Regions from separate parts of the Pseudomonas putida genome, predicted to be linked through region 2. Evidence: predicted binding sites of a transcription regulator. Region 2 holds the regulator's gene; the other holds the start of a gene.
The links. Region 2 encodes sigma-54, which starts transcription at its own class of promoters, with help from an activator protein. Its sites were predicted from a motif close to ANTGGCATNNANNTTGCTNT; they were not measured.
Positions count from the first base shown of each region.

Region 1 (7,232 bases), 2.9 Mb from region 2:
ACGCCCCAGGTGGCGGGCGTGGCGTAATAGTCCATGGCCAGCGCCTGCAGGCTGGCGCGGGCAGCCAGGCCGCCGTCGGCGCACTGGCTGACGCCATCGGCGAGGGCGAACAGGTAGCCCTTGCTGGCGGCCAGTTCCGTTGCCGGCGTGACCAGGCGCAGGGCGTCCTGGTTCTCCGTGCGTGGCCCGGTGGCGCTGGCCTGGGCGAAGCTAAGCTGCAGGCTCATCGTCGTGCCTCAGACCCGCGCAGCGGTAACCGCTGCCGAGCCCCAGGTGGTGCGCCAGCGCTGCTTGACCCCGTGCAGGCCGAACCAGGCGAGCAGGCCAAGGCTGGCGAACAGCCACAGGCCCAGCTGATAGTCGCCGGTGTGCTGCTTGATGGCGCCGAGCCCTGCTGCCAGCAGGAAGCCGCCGATGCCACCGGCCATGCCGATCAGCCCGGTCATCACGCCGATCTCCTGGCGGAAGCGTTGTGGTACCAGCTGGAACACCGCGCCATTGCCGGCGCCGAGGCCGAGCATGGCACTGACGAACAGCGCCAGGGCGGCTGCCGCGCTCGGCAGGTTGAAGCCGACTGCCGCGATGCAGATGGCAGCCACGCTGTACATGCCGAGCAGCGTGCGGATGCCGCCGAAACGGTCGGCCAGGGCGCCACCCAGCGGGCGCATCAGGCTGCCGGCGAACACGCAGGCGGCGGTGTAGTAGCCAGCGGTAACCGGGCTCAGGGCGTACTGGTCGCTGAAGTAGCCGGGCAGGGCGCTGGCCAGGCCGATGAAGCCGCCGAAGGTGACGCTGTAGAAGAACATGAACCACCAGCTGTCACGGTCGCCCAGGGCTTTGAGGTAGTCGGCTGCCGCCTTGGGCTTGGGCCGTTGCGGAGCATTGCGGGCAAGCAGGGCGAACAGCACCAGGGTCAGCAGCAGCGGGAGCACGGCAAAGCCGAACACATTGTTCCAGCCAAACCCGGCGGCCAGCACCGGGGCCAGCAGGGCGGCGAACACGGTGCCGGAGTTGCCCGCACCTGCGATGCCCATGGCCTTGCCCTGATGCTGCGGCGGGTACCACTGCGACGCGAGCGGCAACGACACGGCGAACGAGGCACCGGCAACACCGAGGAATACACCCAGCAGCAGGGCCTGCTCATAGGTGTGCACGCCCAGGTACCAGGCGCCGGCCAGGGCGACGATGACGATTACCTGGCCGATCAGGCCAGCGGTCTTCGGCGACAGGCGATCGACCAGCACACCCATGACGAAGCGCAGCACTGCACCGGCAAGGATCGGCGTAGCCACCATCAGCCCCCGCTGCTGGGCGCTCAGTTGCAGGTCAGCGGCGATCTGCACCGCCAGCGGGCCAAGCAGGTACCAGACCATGAAGCTCAGGTCGAAATACAGGAACGCGGCGAACAGCGTGGGCACATGCCCGGATTTCCAGAAGCTGGTACTCATCGAACACCTCACTCGGCAATGCAACGGAAACGAAAAAGACGCCGCTACCCGGTCCACTGGCGTGGAGGGGAGAGCGACGTCTTTGTCGGGAGTTTTATGAGGCAACCGCCGTTGGCTACCGGTGAAATATCTTCAGCAAGAGCTGGGCCAACTCTGGTCTGGTGAGGCGGCCTCAGCCCAGCATTTCATGCATGGCGATGATCTGCTCGGCCACCTGGATCAGCTTCTGCTGGCGGCTCATGGCCTGCCGACGCATCAGGGTGTAGGCCTGCTCCTCGTTGCAGTCTTTCATCTTCATCAGCAACCCCTTGGCCTGCTCGATGCGCTTGCGCTCGGCCAGTTGCTGGTCGCGGGCCAACAGCTGGGCCTTGAGCGCCTGGTCGCTCTCGAAGCGCGCCATGGCGACATCGAGAATGGGCTGCAGCCGCGCCGCATGGATGCCTTCGACGATGTAGGCGCTGACCCCGGCCTGGATCGCCTGGCGCATTACCGCCGGGTCATGCTCGTCGGTGAACAGCACGATGGGCCGTGGCTGGTCGCGACTGACCAGCACCACCTGCTCCATCACGTCACGGTCGGGTGAGTCGGTATCGATCAGCACCACGTCCGGGCGCACCGTTTCGACGCAGGCCGGCAGGTCGATGGTCAGGTCTGGCGCCTCGATCACTTCGAATCCGGCTTCGCGCAGTGCGGCCTTGAGGCGGCCAACCTTCTTCTGGGTGTCGTCGATCAGCAGGATGCGCAGCATGGTGATGGCCCTCACAGACCGACTCGGGCATCGGGCGCATGGCCCAGGGCGTGCAGGCGGAAGCTGCGGGCGTAGGCATACGGATCGGTGCCGTCCCAGCGCGTGCCGTCGATCAGCAGGCTGCTGCGCATGGCTGACTCGGGGCAGGGCACGCCGAGTGCGTCAGCGGCCTCGCGGTACAGCGCCAGTTGCTGCACCTGGCGAGCAACGCCGAGGTAGTCGGGATCGTCACGCAGCAGGCCCCAGCGGCGGAACTGGGTCATGAACCACATGCCGTCCGACAGGTAAGGCAGGTTGACACGGCCATGGTCGAACAGGCGCAAGGCGTGCCGGTCGCGCCAGGCGTTACCCAGGCCGTCCTGATAGTCGCCCAGCAGGCGCGGCTCGACGTTTTCGATCGGTGTGTCGAGGTAGGCGCTACCACTGAGCAGTTGCGCGGTGCTGCGCAGGTTCTCCTGGCTCTGTTCGATGAACCGGCTGGCAGCAAGTACTGCCTTGACCAGTGCGCGTGCGCTATTGGGGTTGTGCTCGACGAAGGTGCGGGTGCAGGCCAGTACCTTCTCCGGGTGGTCGGGCCAGATCGACTGGCTGGTGGCCAGGGTGAAGCCCTGGCCCTGGCTGACGGCGGCAGCGGCCCAAGGCTCACCGACGCAGAAACCGTCGATGCGCCCGGCCTGGATATGCGCCGCCATCTGTGCCGGTGGCACCACCACGCTGGTAACGTCGTGCAACGGGTGGATGCCCTGGCTGGCCAACCAGTAATACAGCCACATGGCGTGGGTGCCGGTGGGGAAGGTCTGGGCGAAAGTCAGCCGTGCGCCATGCTGGTGCACCTGTTGCGCCAGTGCCTCAGGGCTGGTCACGCCCTTGCGCTGCAGGGCCGGCGACAGGTTGATGGCCTGGGCATTCTGGTTCAGCCCCATAAGCACTGCCAGGTCGCTGGCCGGTACACCACCGATGCCCAGGTGTACGGCGTAGACCAGGCCGTAGAGGCAATGGGCGGCGTCCAGCTCGCCGCTGGCCAGCTTGTCGCGCAGGCCGGCCCAGGAGCCCTGGCGTTTGAGGTTGAGGGTCAGGCCGTGTTGCTGGGCGAAGCCCTGGGTGGCGGCGACCACCACCGAGGCGCAATCGGTCAGGGCCATGTAGCCGATGTTGAGGCTGGGTTTTTCCGGTGCGTCGCTGCCGTTTACCCAGGCTAGAGGTGCTGTATTCACGAAGGTCCTCGGTCGAACTGAACAGGCTGTAGGCAAGGGAAGTAGCAACCCATGTGCCAAGCCCCTGTCATGCCGGGCGCGCGCTGGCTATAATCGCTGCCTCACTCACCCCGAGCCTTGCCCGCCCATGTATACCCTGGCCCGCCAGCTGCTGTTCAAGCTTTCCCCGGAAACCTCCCATGACCTGTCCCTGGACCTGATCGGCGCCGGTGGCCGGCTTGGGCTCAATGGCGTGTTGTGCAAGCAGCCGGCCGCGTTGCCGGTGACCGTGATGGGCTTGAACTTCGCCAACCCGGTGGGGCTGGCGGCGGGCCTGGACAAGAACGGCGCGGCCATCGACGGCTTTGCCCAGCTGGGCTTCGGCTTCGTCGAGATCGGCACCGTGACCCCGCGTCCGCAGCCGGGCAACCCCAAGCCACGGTTGTTCCGCCTGCCGCAGGCAACGGCGATCATCAACCGCATGGGCTTCAACAACCTGGGTGTCGATCACCTGCTCGAGCGCGTGCGTGCTTCGCGCTACGACGGTGTGTTGGGCATCAACATCGGCAAGAACTTCGATACCCCGGTCGAGCGTGCGGTCGACGATTACCTGATCTGCCTTAACAAGGTCTATCGCGAAGCCAGCTATATCACCGTCAACGTCAGCTCGCCGAACACCCCGGGCCTGCGCAGCCTGCAGTTCGGCGACTCGCTCAGGCAGCTGCTCGATGCCCTGGCCGAACGCCGTGAGCAGTTGGCCGCCGAACAGGGCAAGCGTGTGCCGCTGGCGATCAAGATCGCGCCGGACATGAGCGACGAGGAAACCGCGCTGGTGGCCTCGGCGCTGATGGAGTCGGGAATGGACGCGGTGATTGCCACCAACACCACCTTGGGCCGCGAGGGTGTCGAAGGGCTGGAGCATGGTGGCGAGGCCGGCGGCCTGTCGGGCGCGCCAGTGCTGGAGAAGAGCACCCATATCGTCAAGGTGCTGGCGGGCGAGCTGGGTGGCAAGCTGCCGATCATCGCCGCCGGTGGCATTACCGAAGGCCGTCATGCGGCAGAGAAGATCGCCGCAGGGGCGAGCCTGGTGCAGATCTACTCGGGCTTCATCTACAAGGGGCCGTCACTGATTCGCGAAGCGGTGGATGCGATCGCGGCAATGCCCAAGGCCTGAAGGCGGGCATAAAAAAGGGCCCCGTCAAGGGGCCCCTGGGCCGAAGCCCGCCGCCCGGATAGGGCGCGCATGGTAACTCGAATTCAGTGTCCTCGTTCAGCCAACGGCGTGATTTTCGTTGAGTCTATGGATGCCAGCGGTGCCAGTCATTCCGTCCCAGTTATCACCGCGACCTTCGCGCCAGCCGTTGATCCAGGCTTGGCGAACTGAAGGAAGAGTAAAGGGGCAAAGTTCGCGGGATTTGCCGGTGACCCCGTATTGGTAGCCACGTGAATATGCTCTTTCCAACGGATCACGCTTAAGTCTTCTCATAGGGTGTTGCCCTCACTTGTTGACTGTAATGTCCCGTCGGCCTCTCCGAGGCCGGGCAGAGTCTTTCTGCCGGTTTTGCGCTCGCTGCCGGCGTGGCGAGCTGAAAGTGCCGCCTCGTTGCGAAGTGGCCTGAGACCAGTTCTATCGAATGCAGGTCACCGTGTGAATGATCGATTTGTCATAAGCACGTAACCTTTCCAAGGGTGAGGGGATAAGTAAATAAATGCGACTCAACCTTGTTTGACGTTGAGCCCGCTGTGATCAGGGTTTGCTGAACCTTGACGTCATTTCGCCAGCGTTGCGGCAGGATGACAGAAATATTCGGTAATGCGACGAAGGGTCACACCGGTCCCGGAGTCGACGGAAATTATTGGTACTGCCTGATGATCTAAGCTGTTTTTGCCACCTGGCGAACAGCGGATCGATCAGGCGGCCCGGCCCCTCGGCTGCGCTGATGCAGCGGGGAAGGCCACTCGGACGCTTGCTGGAAGGGCGTTCGGGCAAACATCGGCCAGGCGATGCGTCGCCTCGTCACTTACATAGCCCAAGGCGCTGGAATACTCATGTCGGACCGTTTCGAACTCTATCTCACCTGCCCCAAAGGCCTGGAAGGCCTGCTTGCCGAAGAGGCCCGAGGCCTCGGCCTCGATGATGTGCGTGAGCACACCTCGGCCATTCGCGGCGCCGCCGACATGGAAACCGCCTATCGCCTGTGCCTCTGGTCGCGCCTGGCCAACCGCGTGTTGCTGGTGCTCAAGCGCTTCCCGATGAAGAACGCCGACGATCTCTACGATGGCGTGCATGCCGTCGACTGGGCTGACCACCTGGCGGCCGACGGTACCCTGGCAGTGGAATTCAGCGGCCATGGCTCGGGCATCGACAACACCCATTTCGGTGCGCTGAAGGTCAAGGACGCGATCGTCGACAAGCTGCGCAACCGTGAGGGCCTGCGCCCGTCGGTGGAAAAGGTCGACCCGGATGTGCGCGTGCACCTGCGCCTGGACCGTGGCGAGGCGATCCTGTCGCTCGACCTGTCCGGCCACAGCCTGCACCAGCGTGGTTACCGCCTGCAGCAAGGCGCCGCGCCGCTGAAGGAAAACCTCGCGGCTGCGGTGCTGATCCGTGCCGGCTGGCCACGCATTGCCGCCGAAGGCGGCGCCCTGGCCGACCCGATGTGCGGTGTCGGTACCTTCCTGGTGGAGGCGGCGATGATCGCCGCCGATATCGCGCCCAACCTCAAGCGTGAACGCTGGGGCTTCAGTGCCTGGCTCGGCCATGTGCCGGCGACCTGGCGCAAGGTCCACGAAGAAGGCCTGGCCCGCGCGCAAGCCGGCCTGGCCAAGCCGCCACTGTGGATTCGCGGTTATGAAGCCGACCCGCGGCTGATCCAGCCGGGGCGCAACAACGTCGAGCGTGCAGGCCTTGGCGACTGGGTGAAGATCTACCAGGGCGAAGTCAGCACCTTCGAGCCACGCCCGGACCAGAACCAGAAAGGCCTGGTCATCAGCAACCCACCGTACGGCGAGCGCCTGGGCGACGAGGCCAGCCTGTTGTACCTCTACCAGAACTTTGGCGAACGCCTGCGCCAGGCCTGCATGGGCTGGGAGGCGGCGGTGTTCACCGGCGCACCGGAGCTGGGCAAGCGCATGGGCCTGCGCAGCCACAAGCAATATGCCTTCTGGAACGGTGCGTTGCCATGCAGGCTGCTGCTGTTCAAGGTCCAGCCTGATCAGTTCGTTACCGGCGAGCGCCGCGAGGCCCAGACTGACAATGGCGAGGTCCGCCGCCCTGCGGCGGTTGCCAGCGAGCCGGCACGCCTGTCGGAAGGCGCACAGATGTTCGCCAACCGCCTGCAGAAGAACCTCAAGCAGCTCGGCAAGTGGGCCCGTCGTGAGCAGGTCGACTGCTACCGCCTGTATGATGCCGACATGCCTGAGTATGCCTTGGCAGTCGACCTCTACCAGGATTGGGTGCACGTGCAGGAATACGCAGCCCCCCGCTCGATCGACCCGGACAAGGCCCAGGCACGCCTGCTCGATGCCCTGGCGGCGATCCCCCAGGCACTGAACATCGACCCACAGCGTGTGGTGCTCAAGCGTCGCGAGCGCCAGAGCGGCACTCGCCAGTACGAGCGCCAGGCTACCGAAGGTCGCTTCCAGGAAGTGAACGAGGGCGGCGTCAAGCTGTTGGTCAACCTCACCGACTACCTCGACACCGGGCTGTTCCTCGACCACCGCCCGATGCGCATGCGCATCCAGCGCGAGGCCAACGGCAAGCGCTTCCTCAACCTGTTCTGCTACACCGCCACGGCCACCGTGCACGCGGCCAAGGGCGGTGCACGCAGCACCACCAGCGTC
Region 1 is NZ_CP026115.2:4,380,662-4,387,893, forward strand. It holds gene C2H86_RS19965 (bifunctional protein-serine/threonine kinase/phosphatase) at 1-227, opposite strand, end outside; gene C2H86_RS19970 (nitrate/nitrite transporter) at 237-1,448, opposite strand; gene C2H86_RS19975 (ANTAR domain-containing response regulator) at 1,621-2,196, opposite strand; gene C2H86_RS19980 (CmpA/NrtA family ABC transporter substrate-binding protein) at 2,208-3,410, opposite strand; gene C2H86_RS19985 (quinone-dependent dihydroorotate dehydrogenase) at 3,538-4,563, shown strand; gene rmf (ribosome modulation factor) at 4,660-4,875, opposite strand; gene rlmKL (bifunctional 23S rRNA (guanine(2069)-N(7))-methyltransferase RlmK/23S rRNA (guanine(2445)-N(2))-methyltransferase RlmL) at 5,439-7,232, shown strand, end outside.
Region 1: a site for sigma-54 is predicted at 3,452-3,471, ahead of C2H86_RS19980 (CmpA/NrtA family ABC transporter substrate-binding protein). Genes of this name have one in related genera too.

Region 2 (7,232 bases):
CGTGCGGTGGATCCTGTGGGCTAGAGGTCGCGGTGGCGAACCTGGACGTTTTTCAGGGATTGCTGCAACAACTGGCCGAGGCGTTCGGTGATGTAGACCGAGCGGTGGTGGCCACCTGTGCAGCCAATGGCGATGGTGACATAGGCGCGGTTGCTGGCAGCAAAGCGCGGCAGCCATTTGAGCAGGTAGCTGGAAATGTCATTGAACATTTCTTCGACGTCCGGCTGTGTGGCAAGGTAGTCGATGACTGGCTGCTCCAGGCCGGAGTGTTCGCGCAGCTCCGGCTTCCAGTACGGGTTGGGCAGGCAGCGTACGTCGAAAACCAGGTCGGCATCGACCGGCATCCCGCGCTTGAAGCCGAACGACTCGACCAGGAAGGCGGTGCCGGGCTCGGGCTGATTGAGCAATCGCAGCTTGATCGAATCGCGCAGCTGGTAGAGGTTGAGGCTGGTGGTATCGATCTTCAGGTCGGCAAGGTCGGCAATCGGCCCCAACAGTTCGCTTTCAACCCGGATCGCTTCGGCCAGCGAGCGGTCGGCATTGGTCAGCGGGTGGCGGCGGCGGGTTTCCGAGAAGCGCTTGAGCAGCGTGTCCTCGTCGGCATCAAGATAAAGCACATCACACTGGATGTGGCGTGCACGGGCTTCCTCTAGCAGTTCGGGGAAGCGTGACAGATGGCTCGGCAAGTTGCGAGCATCAATACTGACCGCTACCCGTGGCTGCAAAAGCTCGGTGTTCATCAGCGCGTTCTCTGCCAGCTGTGGCAGCAGCCCGGCCGGCAGATTGTCAATGACGTAGAAACCGTTGTCTTCCAGTACATCGAGGGCGGTGCTCTTGCCGGAGCCGGACCGGCCGCTGACGATGATCAGGCGCATATTCAGTGCTCGTTCTGTGCGTCCAGGACAACCTGGTACAGGGCCTCGCTGCTACCGGCGGCACGCAAGCGATCGCGGACCTCCTTGCGATCGAGCATGCTGGCGATCTGGCGCAGCAGTTCAAGATGGGCATCGGTGGCCGCCTCTGGCACCAGCAGGACGAACAGCAGATCCACCGGGGCGCCATCGATGGCGTCGTAGTCGATCGGCGCGTCCAGATGCAACAGTGCACTTACCGGGGCAGAGCAGCCTTCAAGTCGGCAGTGGGGAATGGCAATGCCATTGCCAAAGCCGGTCGAGCCCAGTTTTTCGCGAGCGATGAGCTTTTCGAAGACGTCTTGCATCGCAAGCTCGGGTACTTGCTCGGCAATCAGGTTGGCGACCTTTTCCAGGGCGCGCTTCTTGCTGCCGCCCGGCACGTTCACCAGGGAACGGCCGGGGGTCAGGATGGTTTCAAGTCGGATCATGGATGAGAGGGATCAGCGGGCGGCTGCACCTTGCAGCAAGCTTTGCTGTTTTTCCTTGTGTTTTTTCAGTTGGCGGTCGAGCTTGTCGGCCAAGGCGTCGATCGCTGCATACATGTCTTCGTGTTCCGCGTTGGCAACCACTTCACCGCCGGGAATCTGCAGGGTCGCCTCGACCTTCTGCTGCAGCTTCTCGACTTTCATGATGACCTGCACGTTGGTGATCTTGTCGAAGTGACTCTCCACGCGAGCGAGCTTTTCAAGCACATAATCGCGCAGTGGCTGGGTGACTTCTACATGCTGTCCACTGATATTGACTTGCATACAGCTTCTCCTTTGTTGCCCGTGCATAAAGAGGCAGGTCTTGCACCTGCCCCACAAACGCTGTGGCACATCCGGGGGCTACATCAGTCGCTTGCGCTCGCTCGACGGTGCGATGCCGAGGGACTCGCGGTACTTGGCGACGGTGCGACGGGCTACCTGGATGCCTTGTGCCTCCAGTAAACCAGCGATCTTGCTGTCACTCAATGGCTTTTTCTGATTTTCCGCGGCAACCAGTTTCTTGATGATCGCGCGGATCGCCGTAGACGAGCATTCTCCGCCTTCGGCAGTGCTGACGTGGCTGGAGAAAAAGTATTTCAGTTCGTAGATGCCACGCGGGGTGTGCATGTATTTCTGCGTAGTCACCCGCGAAATGGTCGACTCATGCATGCCCACCGCTTCGGCGATGTCATGCAGGACCAGCGGCTTCATCGCTTCGTCGCCGTGGTCGAGGAAGCCGCGCTGATGCTCGACGATCTGCGTGGCGACCTTCATCAGCGTTTCGTTGCGGCTTTGCAGGCTCTTGATGAACCAGCGTGCCTCTTGCAACTGGTTGCGCATGAAGGTGTTGTCGGCGCTGGTATCGGCGCGGCGAACGAAGCCGGCATACTGCGGGTTGACCCGCAGGCGCGGGATCGCCTCCTGGTTAAGCTCGACCAGCCAGCGGTCGCTGTCCTTGCGCACGATCACGTCGGGCACCACGTATTCCGGTTCGCTCGACTCGATCTGCGAACCTGGCCGCGGGTTGAGACTCTGGACCAGCTCGATCACCTGGCGCAGTTCGTCTTCCTTGAGCTTCATGCGGCGCATCAGCTGGCTGTAGTCGCGGCTGCCGAGCAGGTCGATGAAGTCGGTGACCAGGCGCTTGGCTTCGCTCATCCAGAGCGTGCTGGCAGGCAGTTGACGCAATTGCAGCAGCAGGCACTCGCCCAGGGAGCGGGCGCCGACACCGGCCGGCTCGAACTGCTGGATGCGGTGCAGCACCGCTTCTACCTCGTCGAGTTCGATGTCCAGCTCCGGGTCGAAGCCTTCGCAGATTTCTTCGAGGGAATCTTCCAGGTAGCCCTGGCCGTTGATGCTGTCGATCAGGGTGATGGCGATCAGGCGGTCGGTATCGGACATCGGGGCCAGGTTCAGCTGCCACAGCAGGTGGCTCTGCAGGCTTTCGCCGGCCGACGTGCGGGTGGTGAAGTCCCACTCGTCGTCATCGTTGCTCGGCAGGCTGCTGGCGCTGGTCTGGTAAATATCTTCCCAGGCGGTGTCGACTGGAAGCTCGTTGGGTATTCGCTCGCTCCACTCACCGTCTTCCAGGGTTTCGGCACTGGTGGTGCTTTCCTGGAAGCTGTTTTCCTGGACTTCGGCGACCGGCTTGTTTTCGGCGTTGTCCGCCATCGGGTCGCTGTTGTCGAAGTCGTCGCCGTCTTCCTGACGTTCGAGCATCGGATTGGACTCCAGCGCTTCCTGGATTTCCTGCTGGAGGTCCAGGGTGGAGAGCTGAAGTAGGCGGATGGCCTGTTGCAACTGCGGGGTCATCGTCAGTTGCTGGCCCATTTTTAGGACGAGCGATGGTTTCATGGCTGGGGCTTAATACCTTGTTCGCCGGCGCGCATGCGCCATCCACTACACGAGGGCGCCGGAGCGCCAAATTCAAGCAAGTTTTATGCCTCAAATTGTAGCGTTTGCCTAGAGCACTGTAACAACTTAAGCCCCGACAGGGCGTTAATGCCAGTGCTCCAGGCAGGTCCTGGGGATCAGAGTCGGAACTCGTGGCCCAGGTAGACCTCCTTGACCAGGTCGTTGGCCAGGATGGTCTCGGCGTCGCCTTCGGCGATCAGTCGACCGTCGTTGACGATGTAGGCGGTCTCGCAGATGTCCAGGGTTTCACGGACGTTGTGGTCGGTGATCAGTACACCGATACCCTTGGCCTTGAGGTGGTGGATGATCTGCTTGATGTCGCCCACGGAGATCGGGTCGACACCGGCAAACGGTTCGTCCAGCAGGATGAACTTCGGTGCGGTGGCCAGGGCGCGGGCAATTTCGACGCGGCGGCGTTCACCACCGGAAAGGCTCATGCCGAGGTTGTCGCGGATGTGGCTGATGTGGAATTCCTGCAGCAGGCTTTCCAGTTCCTTGCGCCGCCCTTCACGGTCGATGTCCTTGCGGGTTTCGAGAATGGCCATGATGTTGTCGGCCACCGACAGCTTGCGGAAGATCGAGGCTTCCTGCGGCAGGTAGCCGATACCGGCGCGGGCACGGCCGTGCATGGGCTGGTGACTGACATCGAGGTTGTCGATCAGTACGCGCCCCTGGTCGGCCTGGACCAGCCCCACGATCATGTAGAAGCAGGTGGTCTTGCCGGCGCCGTTGGGGCCGAGCAAGCCGACGATCTGCCCGCTGTCGATCGACAGGCTGACGTCACGCACGACTTGCCGCCCCTTGTAGCTCTTGGCCAGGTGCTGGGCTTTGAGGGTTGCCATTTACTCGGCCTTCTTCTTCGGCTGGATCACCATGTCGATGCGCTGACGTGGCTGTGTCACGTTGCCACCACGTCCGGCGGTCGCAACCTGGGTCTTGGTGTTGTAGACGATCTTCTCGCCTTCGGTGGTGTTGCCTTCGTTCTCGACCTTGGCGCGGTCGGTGAGGATCACCGTGTCTTTCTGCGCCTGGTACTGGATGGTCACCGCCCAGCCTTTCATCTTGTCGGGCTTGGCCGCAGTCTGCTGCTGCTCGAAGTACGCCAGGTTGCCCACCGAGGTCACCACGTCGATGTCGCCATTGGCGGCACGGGTCATGGTCACGGTGTTGCCTTTGATCATCATCGAGCCCTGGGTGATGATCACGTCGCCGGTGTAGGTGGCCACACCCTGCTTATCGTCCAGGTGCGCGTTGTCGGCCTGGATACGAATAGGCTGGTCACGGTCGTTCGGCAGGGCGAAGGCGCTCGCGCTTCCCAGTGCTGCTGCGCTCAGGCTGAGCAAAAGGGGGAGGGTTTTAACGAGCCTCATACTGTCCTCTTACGTTAGAGAGCAAGTCGATCTTGCTTTCTTTCAAATACGCTTTCATTCCCTTGCCTGTGGTTGTGCCACCGGCGCCGTCGATTCTAACGGCTTGCTCGGTCTGCGCATATTGCTTCTGCGGGAATACGGTCATGCGCGAGCTGGTAATGATGGTATCGCGCTGTTTTTCGTCGGTGCGGGCAATCCGCACCTGGTCGATCAGTTCGACTTCGCTACCGTCAGGGTTGACCTCGGCGCGCACGGCCTGCACGTGCCACGGGTACTGAGTGCCGCGGTACATGTGCAGGTCGGGTGTGGTCACCAGTGTGACTTCGCTGGCCTTGAGGTGTTCGACCTTGTCGGCTGTCATTTCGTATTGCAGCTTGCCGTCGGGCAGGAACTGCACGCTGTGCGCGTTAATCGCATAGTAGTCGATGGCGCTTTCGTCGACCTGGACCACTGGCTTGTCGAGGAAGCTTTCAGGGCTGACATTCCAGTAGCCGACTGCCGCCAGCACCGCGGCGATTACCGCGAGCAGTGCAATGTTGCGGGCTTTCTTGCTGAACATGGGCAACCTTAAAGGTAGTTGGCGTTGGCAGCGTCCAGGGTGCCCTGGGCCTGCATGATCAGTTCGCAGAACTCGCGTGCAGCACCTTCGCCGCCGCGTGCCTGGGTTACGCCGTGGGCGTGCTGGCGAACGAACGGCGCGGCGTTGGCTACGGCAATACCCAGGCCGACCCGGCGGATCACCGGCAGGTCGGGGAGGTCGTCGCCCAGGTAGGCGACCTGGTCATAGCTTAGGCCCAGATCGGCGAGCAGGCCGTCGAGCACTACCAATTTGTCTTCGCGACCCTGGTAAAGGTGAGGAATACCGAGGTTTTTCGCCCGGCGCTCTACCACTGGGGTCTTGCGTCCGCTGATGATTGCCGTGGTTACGCCCGAGGCCATGAGCATCTTGATGCCTTGGCCATCAAGGGTGTTGAAGGTCTTGAACTCGCTGCCATCTTCGAGGAAATAAAGGCGGCCATCGGTCAGCACGCCGTCGACGTCGAAAACGGCGAGCTTGATTGCCTGGCCGCGTTGCATGAGATCTTGGGTCATCGGTTCGTTCTCCTTTACATCACACCGGCGCGCAGCAGGTCATGCATGTTCAGGGCGCCGGTCGGGCGGTCGTCCTTGTCCACGACCACCAAGGCGCTGATCTTGTGGTCTTCCATGATCTTCAGGGCCTCGGCGGCAAGCATTTCGGCGCGAGCAGTCTTGCCGTGCACAGTCATCACCTGGTCAATCAGTGTGGTGTGCACGTCGATGTTGCGGTCCAGGCTGCGGCGCAGGTCGCCGTCGGTGAAGATCCCGGCCAGCTTGCCATCGTCGTCCACGATCACGGTCATGCCCAAACCTTTGCGGGACATTTCAAGAAGCGCGTCCTTGAGCAGTGTGCCGCGCTGTACCTGGGGCAGTTCGTCACCGGCGTGCATGACATTCTCGACCTTGAGCAGCAGACGGCGGCCCAGGGCACCGCCAGGGTGCGAGAAGGCGAAGTCTTCGGCGGTGAAACCACGGGCTTCGAGCAGGGCGATGGCCAGCGCGTCACCCAGCACCAGCGCCGCAGTGGTGGAGGAGGTCGGGGCCAGGTTCAGCGGGCAGGCTTCATGGGCGACGCTGGCGTCAAGATTGACCTCGGCGGCCTGGGCCAGGGGCGAGTCCGGGTTGCCGGTCAGGCTGATCAACTGGATCCCCAGGCGCTTGATCAGCGGCAGCAGGGTAACGATCTCGGCGGTGCTGCCGGAGTTGGACAGGGCCAGAATGACGTCATCGCGGGTGATCATGCCCATGTCGCCATGGCTGGCTTCAGCCGGATGCACGAAGAACGCTGGCGTGCCGGTGCTGGCCAGGGTGGCGGCGATCTTGTTGCCGATATGCCCCGATTTGCCCATGCCGACCACCACGACCCGACCCTTGCTTGCCAGGATCAGCTCGCAGGCCTTGACGAAATTGGTGTCGATGCGGGCCACCAAGCCTTCTACGGCCTCGAGTTCCAGGCGCAGGGTGCGCTGGGCGGAGTGGATCAGCTCGCTGGATTGGCTCATGTCGAAAAGCAATGCCTGATTAAAAGGCGGCGATTATAGCCGCAATACAAGAAACCCTCATCCTTTCGATTGCCCTGGCAAATGTCATCAAAGCCTGTCGTTGGCCTGAACGACCTGTTTCCATGCCCTTGGGGGCGCAGGGTCAGCGGTGCTATAGTTCGCCGCTATTCGGCCTGCCAAGGGTGTGTGTGCCTTCACGATGAGGGCCGGCGTCCATTAGTGCGAGGCTGCACTAGCAAGGAGTCTAGATGAGTGTGGATAGCGCCTACGCGGTCGAGTTGAAGGGAGTCACCTTCAAGCGCGGTTCGCGCAGCATTTTCAGCAATGTCGACATCCGTATCCCGCGCGGCAAGGTCACCGGGATCATGGGGCCGTCGGGTTGCGGCAAGACCACGCTGCTGCGCCTGATGGGCGCGCAGCTACGCCCGTCGGGCGGTGAAGTGTGGGTGGCCGGGCAGAACCTGCCGAGCCTTTCGCGCAGCGACC
Region 2 is NZ_CP026115.2:1,507,012-1,514,243, reverse strand. It holds gene rapZ (RNase adapter RapZ) at 21-875, opposite strand; gene ptsN (PTS IIA-like nitrogen regulatory protein PtsN) at 878-1,342, opposite strand; gene hpf (ribosome hibernation-promoting factor, HPF/YfiA family) at 1,355-1,663, opposite strand; gene C2H86_RS06975 (RNA polymerase factor sigma-54) at 1,742-3,235, opposite strand; gene lptB (LPS export ABC transporter ATP-binding protein) at 3,412-4,137, opposite strand; gene lptA (lipopolysaccharide transport periplasmic protein LptA) at 4,138-4,665, opposite strand; gene lptC (LPS export ABC transporter periplasmic protein LptC) at 4,652-5,224, opposite strand; gene C2H86_RS06955 (KdsC family phosphatase) at 5,233-5,757, opposite strand; gene C2H86_RS06950 (KpsF/GutQ family sugar-phosphate isomerase) at 5,772-6,746, opposite strand; gene C2H86_RS06945 (ATP-binding cassette domain-containing protein) at 6,995-7,232, shown strand, end outside.